3 regions of the Erwinia pyrifoliae DSM 12163 genome follow, and region 2 is predicted to be linked to each of the others. Evidence: predicted binding sites of a transcription regulator. Region 2 holds the regulator's gene; each other region holds the start of a gene.
What was found. Region 2 encodes CRP, which controls carbon source genes, mostly activating them, when cyclic AMP is high. Its sites were predicted from a motif close to ATGTGANNNNNNTCACAT; they were not measured.

Region 1: udp (uridine phosphorylase) is a predicted target of CRP. The motif match lies at 1,721-1,738, and genes of this name have one in related genera.
Region 3: aaeX (p-hydroxybenzoic acid efflux pump operon protein AaeX) is a predicted target of CRP. The motif match lies at 2,872-2,889, and genes of this name have one in related genera.

The regions. Positions count from the first base shown of each region.
Region 1 covers NC_017390.1:253,528-258,309, forward strand. The annotation lists gene metE (5-methyltetrahydropteroyltriglutamate--homocysteine S-methyltransferase) at 1-675, shown strand, start outside; gene EPYR_RS01170 (dienelactone hydrolase family protein) at 735-1,571, opposite strand; gene udp (uridine phosphorylase) at 1,860-2,624, shown strand; gene rmuC (DNA recombination protein RmuC) at 2,799-4,334, shown strand; gene ubiE (bifunctional demethylmenaquinone methyltransferase/2-methoxy-6-polyprenyl-1,4-benzoquinol methylase UbiE) at 4,409-4,782, shown strand, end outside.
Region 2 covers NC_017390.1:3,702,392-3,707,173, forward strand. The annotation lists gene EPYR_RS16905 (YheU family protein) at 1-118, shown strand, start outside; gene EPYR_RS16910 (phosphoribulokinase) at 226-1,095, shown strand; gene EPYR_RS16915 (OsmC family protein) at 1,132-1,539, opposite strand; gene crp (cAMP-activated global transcriptional regulator CRP) at 1,905-2,537, shown strand; gene EPYR_RS16925 (YccS/YhfK family putative transporter) at 2,598-4,676, shown strand; gene argD (bifunctional acetylornithine/succinyldiaminopimelate transaminase) at 4,722-4,782, opposite strand, start outside.
Region 3 covers NC_017390.1:355,640-360,421, reverse strand. The annotation lists gene aaeB (p-hydroxybenzoic acid efflux pump subunit AaeB) at 1-1,493, opposite strand, end outside; gene aaeA (p-hydroxybenzoic acid efflux pump subunit AaeA) at 1,507-2,439, opposite strand; gene aaeX (p-hydroxybenzoic acid efflux pump operon protein AaeX) at 2,447-2,650, opposite strand; gene EPYR_RS01645 (hypothetical protein) at 3,192-3,863, shown strand; gene EPYR_RS01635 (DUF943 family protein) at 4,209-4,715, shown strand.

The DNA of each region.
Region 1 (4,782 bases), 580 kb from region 2:
ACCGTTGAATGGGCGAAATATGCTCAGTCACTGACCGACAAGCCGGTAAAAGGCATGCTCACCGGTCCGGTAACCATCCTGTGTTGGTCATTCCCGCGTGAAGATGTGTCGCGTGAAACCATCGCCAAACAGATTGCGCTGGCGCTGCGTGATGAAGTGGAAGACCTGGAAAAAGCGGGCATTGGCATCATTCAGATTGATGAACCTGCTCTGCGTGAAGGGCTGCCGCTGCATCAGTCCGACTGGGCGGCTTATCTGGAGTGGGCGGTAGATGCCTTCCGTCTCAATGCCGCCGTTGCGCAGGACGACACCCAGATCCACACCCACATGTGTTACTGCGAGTTCAACGACATCATGGATTCGATTGCCGCGCTGGATGCGGATGTTATCACCATCGAAACCTCACGTTCTGATATGGAACTGCTGGAGTCGTTTGAAGAGTTCGAGTATCCGAACGAGATCGGTCCGGGCGTTTACGATATTCACTCGCCAAACGTGCCAAGCGTTGAGTGGATGGAAGAACTGCTGCTTAAAGCGGCACAGCGCATCCCTACTGAGCGTCTGTGGGTTAACCCGGACTGTGGCCTGAAAACGCGTGGCTGGACGGAAACTCGCCAGGCGCTGGCAAACATGGTGAAAGCGGCGCAAAACCTGAGAAATGCACAAGAAGCTTAAATATCTGTGTTGTTGTGTTTTGATGTAACGACTATTTGGGGCGCTTAGCGCCCCTTTTTTTATGCTTCCGACGTCACGCCATACTGCCTGAACCATGCCAGCATTCGCTGCCAGCCATCCTTAGCGGACCCGGCCTCATAGCTTGGGCGGTAGTCAGCGTTAAAAGCGTGTCCGGCATCGGGATAGACAATAATCTCGGCGTTGGCATTGGCGGCACGCAGCGCATGGCGCATGGTTTCGACGCTGTCTGGAGGGATGCCATCGTCTTTACCGCCGTAAAGCCCCAACACGGGCGCATCCAGATCCACCGCAACATCCACCGGCTGTTTTGGCTGCTTCATCGTCTTATCCCCCACCAGCTTGCCATACCAAGCAACGGCGGCTTTCAGCTGCGGATTATGCGCGGCATAAAGCCAGGTAATGCGCCCACCCCAGCAAAAACCGGTCACCGCCAAACGGCGTATATCACCGCCGTGGCGTGAAGCCCAGTTAGCCACATGATCGAGGTCGGCCAGCACCTGGCTGTCAGGGATCTTACTCACCAGCTCTTTGAACAACGTGGGGATATCGGTGTAATCAGCGGGATCGCCCTGACGAAAATAGAGTTCGGGTGCGACCGCCAGGTAACCTTCCAGCGCCAGTCGACGACAGATATCGCGAATATGTTCGTGAACGCCAAAAATTTCCTGTACCACCAATACCACCGGCAAAGGGCCGTGTGCATGGCGTGGTTTGGCGTGGAACGCGGGCATATTTTCGCCCTGAGTTGGGATGGAGGTCTCACCACTGAGAATGTCGGCGCTGTCGGTAATAATCGTGCTGGCAGCGGCAGGAACGACCGCCGGCGCGAAGCCTTTGTTGCTCAATTTTTGCGTCATGTTATCTTCGGTTTTCATGGTCATCTCCGTGCAGGCGCTACATGTTGTCAGCTAACTATAGTCAGGAATGCGTTGAGATTAGCGATCGAATCAGAGTAACTCTTTATCACCAGATACAGCTTGTCTACAGCACCAGATGAGCGAAAATGGCCATAACTGATGGTTAAATGGGATTTGGATCACCTTTTAAAGTTCGGATGATGCAATTTTCATTTTGATTAAGGATGTTCGTCACATAGAGTCAGGAGGAATTTTCTTACATTAACATTTTCTCATCATCCGCAGGTTCCGCATCAGGAGTATGAAATGCCACAGTCTGACGTTTTCCATCTCGGCCTCACTAAAGCCGATCTTCAGGGCGCTACCCTGGCCATTGCGCCCGGCGACCCGGAGCGGGTGAAGAAAATTGCTGCGCTGATGGATAATCCGGTTCATCTGGCCTCGCACCGTGAATTTACCAGCTGGCGTGCTGAGATCGCGGGTAAAGCCGTCATAGTGTGCTCAACCGGGATCGGGGGGCCTTCCACCTCCATCGCCGTGGAAGAACTGGCTCAGTTGGGCGTGCGTACCTTTCTGCGCGTCGGCACTACCGGCGCTATCCAGCCGCACATCAACGTGGGCGATGTGCTGGTCACCACCGGTTCAGTCAGGCTGGACGGTGCCAGCCTGCACTTTGCGCCGCTGGAATTTCCGGCGGTGGCGGACTTTACCTGTACTACCGCGCTGGTGGATGCGGCAAAAGCGCAAGGTGCGAGAACGCATATCGGTATCACGGCTTCCTCCGACACCTTCTATCCCGGCCAGGAGCGGTACGATACTTTCTCTGGTCGGGTGGTCAGCCGCTTCCAGAATTCAATGCAGGAGTGGCAACAGATGGGCGTGCTGAACTATGAAATGGAGTCGGCAACGCTGCTGACCATGTGTGCCAGCCAGGGACTGCGCGCCGGCATGGTCGCCGGGGTGATTGTTAACCGAACCCAGCAAGAGATCCCGGATGCGGAAACCATGAAAAGAACCGAGAGTGACGCGGTGAAAATCGTGGTTGAAGCTGCACGCCGTTTGCTGGAATGATCCCTGATGCGGGCCACGTCTGTTTGTGGCCTGCAAATCTCGTTTCCTTGCAATATATCTTCGAGCTGCCCCGCTTTTTTACTGGGATGGGGCGCTCTTCGTTGTATTTTGTCTGGACATTTATACAGTGCGCCTCTATTTTTCCCCTGTCAGGGGTTCAGCAGGAGAATCAGGGTGGATGTCACAATCATGTACGGCGCAGGCTTTGCTCTGGCCGGGATACTGGCAGGCTGGCTGCTTGCCTCGCTACGCTGTCAGCAGCAGCTGGCGAAAGGCGAAACAGAACGGCAGCTGCTGATGCAGTCGGCGGAACAGGCGCAGCATGAACGCCAGCGTTTGCAGCAGCAGCTTGACGGCCATCTGCTGATGCAAAAACAGAATGAGCATGAGCAGCGCCAGCTGCATGGCTCACTGGCGGCGGCCGAGGAAAAACTCCACCACCTTGAACACTGGCGCAGTGAAACCGAGCAGCTGACGCGTGAGCTGCGCACGCAGCTGGAGATTAACAGCGCCCAGGAGGCGGAGCTACGCGAAGTCACCATCCGGCTTGAGGAAACGCGCATGGCTGCCGAGGAGAAACAGCGGCTGCTGGTGAACAGCGAACAACGCCTGAATGCCCAGTTTGAAAATCTGGCGAATCGCATCTTCGAAAATAGCGGACGCCGCGTTGATGAACAAAACCGCCAAAGCCTGCATGGCTTGATCACCCCACTACGCGAACAGCTGGAGGGGTTCCGCCGTCAGGTACAGGACGGATTCGGTCAGGAAGCGCGTGAACGCCATACGCTTGCCCACGAAATTCGCAACCTGCAACAGCTCAATGCCCGGATGGCTCAGGAAGCCATTAACCTGACGAAAGCGCTGAAAGGGGATAACAAAACCCAAGGTAACTGGGGGGAAGTGGTGCTCAGCCGGGTGCTGGAAGCTTCCGGCCTGCGCGAAGGGCATGAATATGAAACTCAGGTCAATATTCAGCTGGAACAGAATGGACGCATGCAGCCCGATGTCATCGTCCGTTTGCCGCAGGGCAAGGATGTGGTTATTGATGCGAAGATGACGCTGGTCGCCTATGAACGCTACTTTAACGGCGAAGACGAAGCGCAGCGTGAGGCGGCGGTCAGCGAGCATATCGCCGCTATTCGCGGACACTTACGCCAACTGAGCCGAAAAGATTATCAACAATTACCGGGTTTACGCTCGCTGGATTATGTGTTGATGTTTATTCCAGTTGAGCCAGCCTTCCTGCTGGCTATCGACAGGCAGCCTGAACTGATCAATGAAGCGCTGAACCAAAATATCATGCTGGTCAGCCCGACTACGCTGCTGGTAGCGCTGCGTACCATCAACAACCTGTGGCGTTATGAGCATCAGAGCCGTCATGCACAGCGTATTGCCGACCGTGCTGCCCGCCTGTATGACAAAATGCGTCTGTTTGTCGATGATATGAGCGCCATCGGTCAAAGCCTTGATAAAGCTCAGGACAGCTACCGCCAGGCCATGAAAAAACTGTCGGAAGGGCGCGGCAACCTGATTGCCCAAAGCGAAGGTTTTCGCCAGTTGGGCGTTGAGATAAAACGGCCGATTAATCCCCGGCTGGTGGAACAGGCGCTGCCGGAAGAGGCAGAAGAAGCGCAGGATAATGCGCGTGAGCAGGGGCCTGAAAATATCGACTACGCTTCTCGCAGTATGTCTCACGGCATCAATGAATAAGCGCAGGGTCAGTGTTTGCATGGCCCGATTCTGGTACACTTGGCTAATATTTGATTGTAGAGCAGGCAAAACAAATGGCAGATGAATCAAAGGATACTACCCACTTCGGCTATAGCACCGTCGCGAAAGATGAAAAAGCCGGTATGGTTGCTGATGTTTTCCATTCGGTTGCGGCCAAGTATGATCTGATGAACGATCTGATGTCATTGGGTATTCACCGCATCTGGAAGCGTTTTACCATCGACTGCAGCGGCGTGCGTCGCGGGCAGCGCGTTCTCGACCTTGCCGGCGGTACGGGCGACCTCACGGCGAAATTCTCGCGCCTGGTCGGGGAAACCGGTGAAGTGGTGCTGGCGGATATTAACAGCTCGATGCTAAAAGTGGGCCGCGAAAAGCTGCGTAACAAAGGGATTATTGGCAACGTTAATTACGTGCAGGCGAATGCAGA
Region 2 (4,782 bases):
GCTGGAACAGAAAGTCGCCGATGTTCGCCGTCAGCTGAGCAGCGGCGAGGTGGTGCTGGTGTGGTCTGAACTGCACGAGTCGGTCAACATTATGCCGCGCGGCCAGTTTCACGGCTAAGCGCATTTTGCCTGTATTTTATCGCTGTACCTGCTGCATGGGTGACACAGATCGACAAATCATGTTACCAATGCAGCCCCACCCGTTTTTTCAGGGAGTTGTTCGCCATGTCGATTAAACATCCGGTTATCGCCGTTACCGGCTCCAGCGGGGCAGGAACCACCACCACCAGCCTGGCATTCAGGAAGATTTTCCAGCAGCTGGATCTGCATGCTGCGGAAGTAGAAGGAGACAGCTTTCACCGCTTTACCCGCCCGGAGATGGATATGGCAATCCGCAAAGCGCGCGATATGGGTAAACACGTTAGCTATTTTGGCCCGGAAGCAAATGATTTCGGACTGCTGGAGCGCACATTTAGCGAATATGGTCGCAGCGGTAAAGGAAAGTCGCGTAAGTATCTGCATACTTATGATGAAGCCGTACCCTGGAATCAGGTGCCAGGCACCTTCACGCCGTGGCAGCCGCTGGCGGAACCGACCGACGTGCTGTTTTATGAGGGGTTGCACGGCGGCGTTGTCACCCCGCAGCATAACGTGGCGGACAAGGTGGATCTGCTGGTTGGCGTGGTGCCCATTGTCAACCTTGAGTGGATCCAGAAACTGGTGCGCGATACCAGCGAACGCGGCCACTCGCGCGAAGCGGTGATGGATTCCGTGGTGCGATCCATGGAGGATTACATCAACTTTATTACCCCGCAGTTTTCACGCACCCATATTAACTTCCAGCGCGTTCCGACCGTGGATACCTCCAACCCGTTTGCCGCCCGTGGCATCCCTTCTTTGGATGAGAGTTTCGTGGTTGTCCACTTTCAGGGGCTGGAAGATATCGATTTCCCTTACCTGCTGTCCATGTTGCAGGGTTCGTTTATCTCACATATCAAAACCCTGGTGGTGCCGGGCGGCAAAATGGGGCTGGCGATGGAGCTGATTATGGGGCCGCTGGTCAAGCGGTTGATTGAAGGAAAGAAAATCGGCTGACGTTCTTTCCTTTCACCGCTAAGCGAAGGGGCTGGATCAGGCCAGTGCGATAACTTCATAACTGTGACTTATCTTCACCCCCTTGCCCAACATGATCGCCACCGAGCAGTATTTTTCCGCAGAGAGATCGACCGCACGCGCTACCGCGTTATCCGCCAGCGCGGTTCCGCTGACCATAAAGTGCAGGTTGATGTGGGTGAAGATACGCGGTGCCTCTTCGCGGCGTTCTGAGGTCAGTTTTACTTCGCAGTCAGCCACGCTGTGGCGGCCCTTTTGCAAAATCGAAACCACGTCTATGGCGCTGCAGCCGCCGACGGCCATCAGCACCATTTCCATCGGGCTTGGTGCTTTATCGCCCGAATTACCATCCATCAGCACCTGATGGCCGGATGAGGATTCTCCCAAAAACGTCATCCCTTCAACCCATTTAACCCGTGCCTGCATAACAACATCCTCCAATTCATTTAGTTACAGCAGAGTACGCCGCAGTCACTTAAACGGCAACGCTCTCTTTTTCTGACTATGCTGAAGCGAGACAACAGAAGACAGCCATCCCAAGCTGTGCTACAAACGAGGCTGTAAATTTCATCTGCATCATGATGTTGGTGAAAACGAAACGACAGCATACGGCTTGCCCCGGAGCGACCCGTGTCTTTTCCTATCGGAACGCTTGACTATGTCAACGCCTGGCAGGGATTCAGCCCCCCGTATATCCCCAATATTTACGTGCGGCAGCAAGGGGATCGTGGCACTTGCTGCGTGGTAAACCGGATGTATTCAGGCCAGATGACAACAGAGGATAACAGCGAATGGTTCTCGGCAAACCGCAAACAGACCCTACTCTCGAATGGTTCCTGTCCCATTGCCATATTCACAAATATCCATCCAAAAGCACGCTGATCCATCAGGGTGAGAAGGCGGAAACCCTTTACTACATCGTTAAAGGTTCAGTAGCGGTATTAATCAAGGATGAAGAAGGGAAAGAGATGATCCTCTCTTATCTCAACCAGGGGGATTTTATCGGCGAGCTGGGCCTCTTTGAAGAGGGCCAGGAACGCAGTGCCTGGGTACGTGCCAAAGTAGCCTGTGAAGTGGCTGAAATCTCTTACAAAAAATTCCGTCAGCTGATCCAGGTCAATCCTGACATCCTGATGCGCCTGTCTTCGCAGATGGCGCGTCGCCTGCAGGTCACCTCGGAAAAAGTGGGTAATTTAGCTTTCCTTGATGTGACCGGACGCATTGCCCAGACGCTGCTGAACCTGGCAAAACAGCCCGATGCAATGACGCACCCGGACGGGATGCAGATCAAAATCACCCGTCAGGAGATCGGCCAGATTGTTGGCTGCTCGCGCGAAACGGTCGGTCGTATACTGAAAATGCTGGAAGATCAAAACCTGATCTCCGCACACGGTAAAACCATCGTCGTTTACGGCACGCGTTAATCGCCCCTGAACCCACGGCGCGCCAGCCTCTGTCGCGCCTTTTTCTATTTGGTGCGGCTGATGTGGCGCAGAATCATTTATCAACCTGAAGTTAACTACGCACTGCGGCAAACGCTGGTGCTGTGTTTGCCGGTTGCACTTGGCTGGCTGCTGGGAGATTTACAGAAAGGTCTGCTGTTCTCACTGGTTCCCGCCTGCTGCAACAATGCCGGGCTGGATACGCCGCATAAACACTTCTTTAAACGCCTGATGGTGGGCGGAGGCCTGTTCGCCGGCAGCAGTTTTATTATCCAGTATGCCGGCGCCCAGGGGATCCCGCTGCCGCTGATCCTGCTGCTGATGGCGATGCTGCTGGGGGTTACCGGCGAGATCGGCCCGCTGCATGCCCGCCTGATGCCCGCCTCGCTGATTGCCGCCATCTTCACCCTTAGCCTCGCGGGGAAAGTGCCGATGTGGCAGCCTCCGTTACTGTATATCCTGGGCACCATCTGGTACGGCGTATTTAACTGGTTCTGGTTCTGGCTGTGGAAAGAGCAGCCGATGCGCGAAACGCTCAGCCTGCTATATCGCGAGCTGGCTGACTACTGCGAGGCAAAGTATCGCCATTTAAATCAGTTGAACGATCCCTCAACCGCCATGCCGCCGCTGTTTGCCCGCCAGCAAAAGGCCGTCGACCTCATCACTACCTGTTACCAGCAAATTCATATGCTGGCAGCCAACCGCAACCAGCACTACCAGCCTTTGACGCGCGCTTTCCAGGTGGCGCTTGACCTGCAGGAGCACATCGCCGTCAGCCTGCATCAGCCGGAAGACGTGCAAAAACTGGTGCGCCTGAGCCACGCCGAGGCGGTGATCCGCTGGAATGCGCAGCGTATCGCCGCCCGTCTGCGCGAGCTGGCTGACGATATCCTGTATCACCGCTTCCCCAAACGTTTTGAGATGGAGCAGCCGCTGGAAGCGCTGGAGAAGGTAGTCCATCAGCATCCGGATAATCCGGTCGGTCATTTTTGCTACTACCATTTCAGCCGTATTGCGCGCGTGCTGCGCACTCAACGCCCGCTTTACCGCCGCGATTTGATGGCCGACCGTCAGCGCCGCCTGCCGCTGCTGCCGGCGCTGAAAAGCTACCTTTCGCTTAAATCTACCGCTTTGCGCACCGCCGCACGCTATGCGGTGATGTTGACCTTTGCCAGTACGCTGGCGCTGTTTTTGGCTATGCCGAAGCCGTACTGGATACTGATGACCATGATGTTTGTCAGCCTGAACGGCTACAGTGCCACCCGGGTGCGCATCCAGCACCGGGCGCTCGGCACCCTGGCCGGGCTGGCGGTTGCCGCACTGGCCCTGCGCCTGCATGCTCCTGAGTCAATGACATTACTGGTGATGCTGGCCATCACCCTGGTCAGTTACCTGATTTTACGCAAGTTCTACGGTTGGGCGACGGTGGGCTTTACGGTAACGGCGGTTTATTCTCTCCAGCTTTTGTCGCTGAACGGGGAGAGCTTCTTATTGCCGCGCCTGCTCGATACGTTGATGGGCTGCCTGATTGCCTTTGGCGGCAACATCTGGCTGTGGCCGCAGTGGCAGAGCGGGCTGCTGCGCCAGAACGCAAACGATGCGCTGGAGGCCTTTCAGGAAGCGTTGCAGATGTTGTTAGGCAATGAACAGGATGTCAGCAAGCTGGCGAACCAGCGTATTAAAGTCAATCAGGCGCATAACGCGCTGTATAACTCCCTGAATCAGGCGATGCAGGAGCCTGGCTTCAATTCCCGCTATTTGGCCGATATGAAACTGTGGGTTACCCACAGCCAGCTGATCGTTGAACATATTAATGCGATGACGATTATGGCGCGGGAACATACCATGCTCACCGCCTCGCTGGCGGAGCGCTATCTTCAGTCCTGCGAGATAGCCCTGCAACGTTGCCAGCAGCGGCTGGAATATGACGGGCCGGGTTCAAAAAGCAATGTGCTGGAGGCACCGGACAATTTCCAGCATGGCCCGGTGACCCTGCTGGAAGGTCACATCGAGCGTATTCTCGACCACCTTAACACCATGCACACCATTTCATCACTGGCCTGGAGCCAGCGCCCACATCATGGCCACTGGCTGTCACGTCGCTTGGGGAAATCGTCATAGCGGCAACCCGAATAAGCGGTCGCCGCACGGTTAGCGCACCGTCGCTCAGCCCAGTACTTTATCAACGGCCGCAGCAAAGCGCACCATGCCTTCGGCGATATCGGCA
Region 3 (4,782 bases), 680 kb from region 2:
AGAATAACCAGCAGCGCGACAAAACAGCCGATCGCCTGGCCGAGGGCATTATCCAGAAACGGGCTGACTTCAAACTGCATCGGGTTGTCCAGCGTCAGGATATTGATGGTGCCGACCAGCGCACCTAACGCACCAATTTGACGCCGCTGGATAAGAAGGCCGCTGATAAAGGCGATCAGCCCCAGCGCGATACACAATAGCAGCATACTCTGCTGGGTGTTCGGCATCACCACCATGTAGTAAAGCGACCCCAGCGGGATCGCGACGATCATGCCGTACAGGAAATCTTTAGCGACCATCAACGGGTTAGGCATACGCATGGCCAACGAGGTAATGACGGCCAGTATCACCATCGCACCACTGCCCGATGTCCAGCCGGTCCACAACCAGAACAGTGAACCCACGGCGGTTGCCACGAAAGTACGTATCCCATTCACCAACGCATGCCGGGTTTCCGCCGAACGCATCTTCACTACCGGGTCAACATTCAGCATCTCTTCTTCGCGATGGCCGATACTGCTGTTAGTGTGGATCCCTTTCAGCAGCAGCAGATAACGACTGGCTGCCCCAACCCAACTGCCGATCGTCGTCGGGGTATTTTTAGTGCCGCTGGCGGTGATGACCCGACGCATAGTTTTCATGCGTTGATGGATATCGGCAACGTTTGCCGTCGGCTTTCTGAACAACAGCTGGAACTGGGGCGGAACGTACTCAGGGTGGTTATTCTGGATCAGGAAGGTTTCACAAGCCTGAGTAATGAGCGTCAGCGACAGGGTATTCAGCACCTGCAGGCGCGGATCAATTTTGTGCCAGCGCCCGGCCTCCATCATCAGATGAGTACGCATTCCGTTAAGAGCGGTGGTGCGGCGTACCAGCCCGGCCCAGCATTTATCGACCTCTTCTTTATCAGCATGTTCTACGCACAGCTGCATCAGGCGGTACTGCTCCACCAGCAGTGCATCAATTTCGCGGTCAATATCCTGTTTGATTGAACGCGGTGAAAACAGCATATCGGCGAGGATCGCACAGACAATCCCGATAATGATTTCACTACAGCGCTCCACGGCAAACTGCGGTGCCAGCAGCAATGATCCATTAGCATTCAGGCTGACCACAATAATCAACGCGGTATAGCCAGCCAGTCCGAGAGCATAAGAGTTTTCAACTTTGATCAGCGAAGACACCCACACGCAGACCCCGGCCCAGATGCAACACAACAGCAGCATCACCACGGGCGCCCGGATGGTGGCAATCATAATCACCAGCGCGGCAATACAGCCGATAAAGGTGCCGATGATGCGCAGCATCCCACGGTGGCGCAGAGCGCCTGAGAACGGATCGCCCCCGGCAGCAAACGCAGTACCGCCCGCCACAATCGCGGCGGTCATCACCGCCCAGCGTGGGGTTTCAAGATTGAATTCAAAGCCGACAAACAGCGCCAGCAGAATAGCGAAGGTCAGTTTGACTGGAAAGCGCAGACGATACCACTGCATGATCTGCCCCGCCTTAACCAAACTCGCGCAGACGATGCATCAGCTTCATCAACGGTGGCATGTCTTTATCCTGGCGATCCTGAGCGCCGGTCACGACGACGGTCGCCGTGGTTCCGGCGGGATAGAGATTACCCGGCTGCCTGTCAAGATGAATGCGAACCGGAACACGCTGCGCCAGGCGTACCCACTCCAGATTTGAATCAATGGTCGCCATGCCTTTACTGTCAACGGTGCTGCTACTGTTGGTCACGCCTGCGGCAATACTGTCAACCCAGCCGCGCAGCACCTGATTGCTGCCCAGTGGGGTAATTTCAACACGATAGCCGGGACGAATACCTTCCAGCTTGGTCTCTTCCAGATAGGCCAGCACATAGAATGAGTTCTGTTTTACCAGCGCCACCGAGGTCGATCCACGGGTAATAAATTCGCCGGTATAGACATTCAGGTTGGTTACCCAGCCTGCTGATGGCGCTTTGATCACGGTACGCTCCAGGTCCAGTTTGGCCAGGTCGCGTGAAGCAACCGCCCTGGCCAGCTGGTGTTCCGTAGTCTGGTAATCGTTGTTCGCCTGCTCTATGGCCTCGCGCGACATGGCAGAAACCCCCAGCTGGTTGCGGCGCCCGGCCTCTCGACGTTTCTCACTCATCACCGCCTGGTAATAGGCCACATCGGCCTGTGCTTCATCGAGCGCTTTCTGATAGCGCGGCTGGTCGATAGTAAACAGCACCTGATCTTTCTGCACCAGCTGGTTATCGCGCACGCGCACTTCGGAGATCAGGCCACTGACATCGGGCGCGATCGCTACGACATCGGCGGTAAACCTGGCATCACGCGTCCAGGGTGATTCGGTGTAAAACACCCAGACGCGGAAAATCAGCACCATCGCGACGATCGCCAGCAGCAGCGTAATGGCGGTACGGGAAATTTTTCTTATTAGCGTTTTCACTATGACCTCAGACGAACATTCGGGATACAACGTAGAACAGACAGCAGTAGAGCGCGGTATTAAACAGGGCAGGATGCCACACCAGGTCATAAAGTCCGGTTGGCGTAATCACACGCCGTATCAGCCAGAACAGCATCAGTGACACAATAATTTCAATAAAAATGGGGGGGAATGACATTCCAAAGACGACAACAACCGGAAGTACACTCATCTTTTATCCTTATAGACACGCTACCGGGCTATCTCACCGCTCTTCTTCCGGTTCAGGGAAGTACGCTTGCAGGTGATGATAAACGCTCAGTCAGACGTCGATCCGAACCAGGTTTTTTTAATGCCAGCTTAAAACGGAACCGGCATATAACGGGAGTAGTACAACGAAACGGTAACCCATTCCTGCTATAGTAACGCGGTTGACTATAAGTTATCTACCAAATGTGATCTAAATCACTTTTAAGTCAGAGTGAATCATGGCAAGACTCAAGGGGATGTCCGTTTTTATCAACGTGGTGGAGCCGGGTTCTGTCCGCAATCTGGGGCTAATCCCGGCGGATAAAATCTATTTTCAGCGCTGCTGCAACAGGATGTGGCTAAAGCACAACAGGTGCATTGTGCACTGTCAGCATTCAACAATGGTTGTGACATTAACAGGCTATTGAACTGTGCGAAATTACCGGTTCACAGCACGGTCGAAACCTCTTAACACAGGCTTTCGTTTCACTGAGCGTCAGACCTCAATTAAGGGAGATTTTCAAATGGATATGCGCAATTTTGAACAATGCAGAGTAATGACAAAGTCACCCTCCTGGACTTTGCTTGATGTATTCCGCTGGAAAGTCCTTCCTGAAAAGTTCGGCGGCGGCAGACTCTATGCCAGAGGTTTTAAAGACGCCTGGGTAAAAAAACATAGTTCGCTTATCAGGTTGGCTGCTCTTCGCTATAACCTTCCTCCAGAATTACTCGCTGGAGTCTGCTGGATTGAAGTAGGCGGTGATCCAAATATTATAGATCGTTTTGCTTTTGAAATTCGCGCCATAGACTGGAGCGGACCAGCTTGTATCGACAGTAATTTCACTGTAACCTCTCCACCGGCTAAAACCTCATTCGGATTTGTCAGTATGCAACTGCGTACCGCCGCTAAAACTATGGGTCTCAACGCAGACCAGATGAGCATATCAGAACTCCGTGCACTGTCGCAGTGCCTTGAAAAAGACACCTATAATATCAACCTCGCGGCTATGCATTTACGCCAACTTGCCGACTATGACAAGTTACCAGCTCAGCTCAGTATGGATGATGTAAAAATTATTGGGGCCCGATATAACCGGGGCACCAACCCGAGCCTGGAAAGTATAAAAAAAGATACGCGGTATGGCGATTTTATTGTCAGAAACTGGCAGCACTTTAATATACTGCTCTGGAGATAGGATTATAACCGCATGAAAAAGCTTATCAGGATAATATTTATTATTTTTTATTTACTGTGCATGATAGTCATTTATTTATCTACGATTGATAAATATGGCGTTGTATATGATATGGATCCGACTCTTCCTCAAGGTTCACTCAGTAATAGCAGTAATAATGGAAAAGTTTTTGCCGGACTAATCCTGTTGATTATCTTCATATCCCAGATAGTCTTTTTTTACTTTGAGAGATCCAGAAACTGGAAATGGGCAACAGGGATCATGACAGCACTTGCCTTTTTGTTTTTTTTCATCAGGTAAGGCTCATTTATATTTCTGATAACTTTTGGCAGACTCCAGGTTTACATGCTCATCCCGCGCTGCCGTTCCGGCGTGTGGCCGATAAGCTGCTGCTCTTACCGGCCAAGCTCCCGCTGCCGTTCAGCGGCGGCCTCTTTGGACTTCAGGCACCTTCAAATTTCCATAACATTTTTTTTTCGATCCACTGAGCGTCAACCCCCAATCATTGACTATTTTACAAAAAACAATAAAAAAAATCCATTTACGGACAGCGGAAAAATAGAGTGGTGGCTTAAAAACAGGGATATGCTGAAAGAAAAATATGATACCCCTGAGCCAGAGTCGGATGGTTCTTTTACTGTCGTCTTCTGGCTGTTTGGTGAAGGCTATAAAGAGGAAGGGAAATCTGACAGGCAATGCTTCGAAGATAGGAAAACACAAAAAAAATGCATCGATAAAAATTCACTTATTCTGGTGAAGAATAGCAAAAACTCCGGGATGTATTTCATCCTGGATAGTGGAACATATCGTATCAATGACGCTGGGGAAATAAGAAAGAACAAATCCGATTGAGTGCTTCTCCCTCGCATAGAAAGCACCAGAAAATTTTCTGTTTCCCCGCCTTGCAGCAGCCATACAG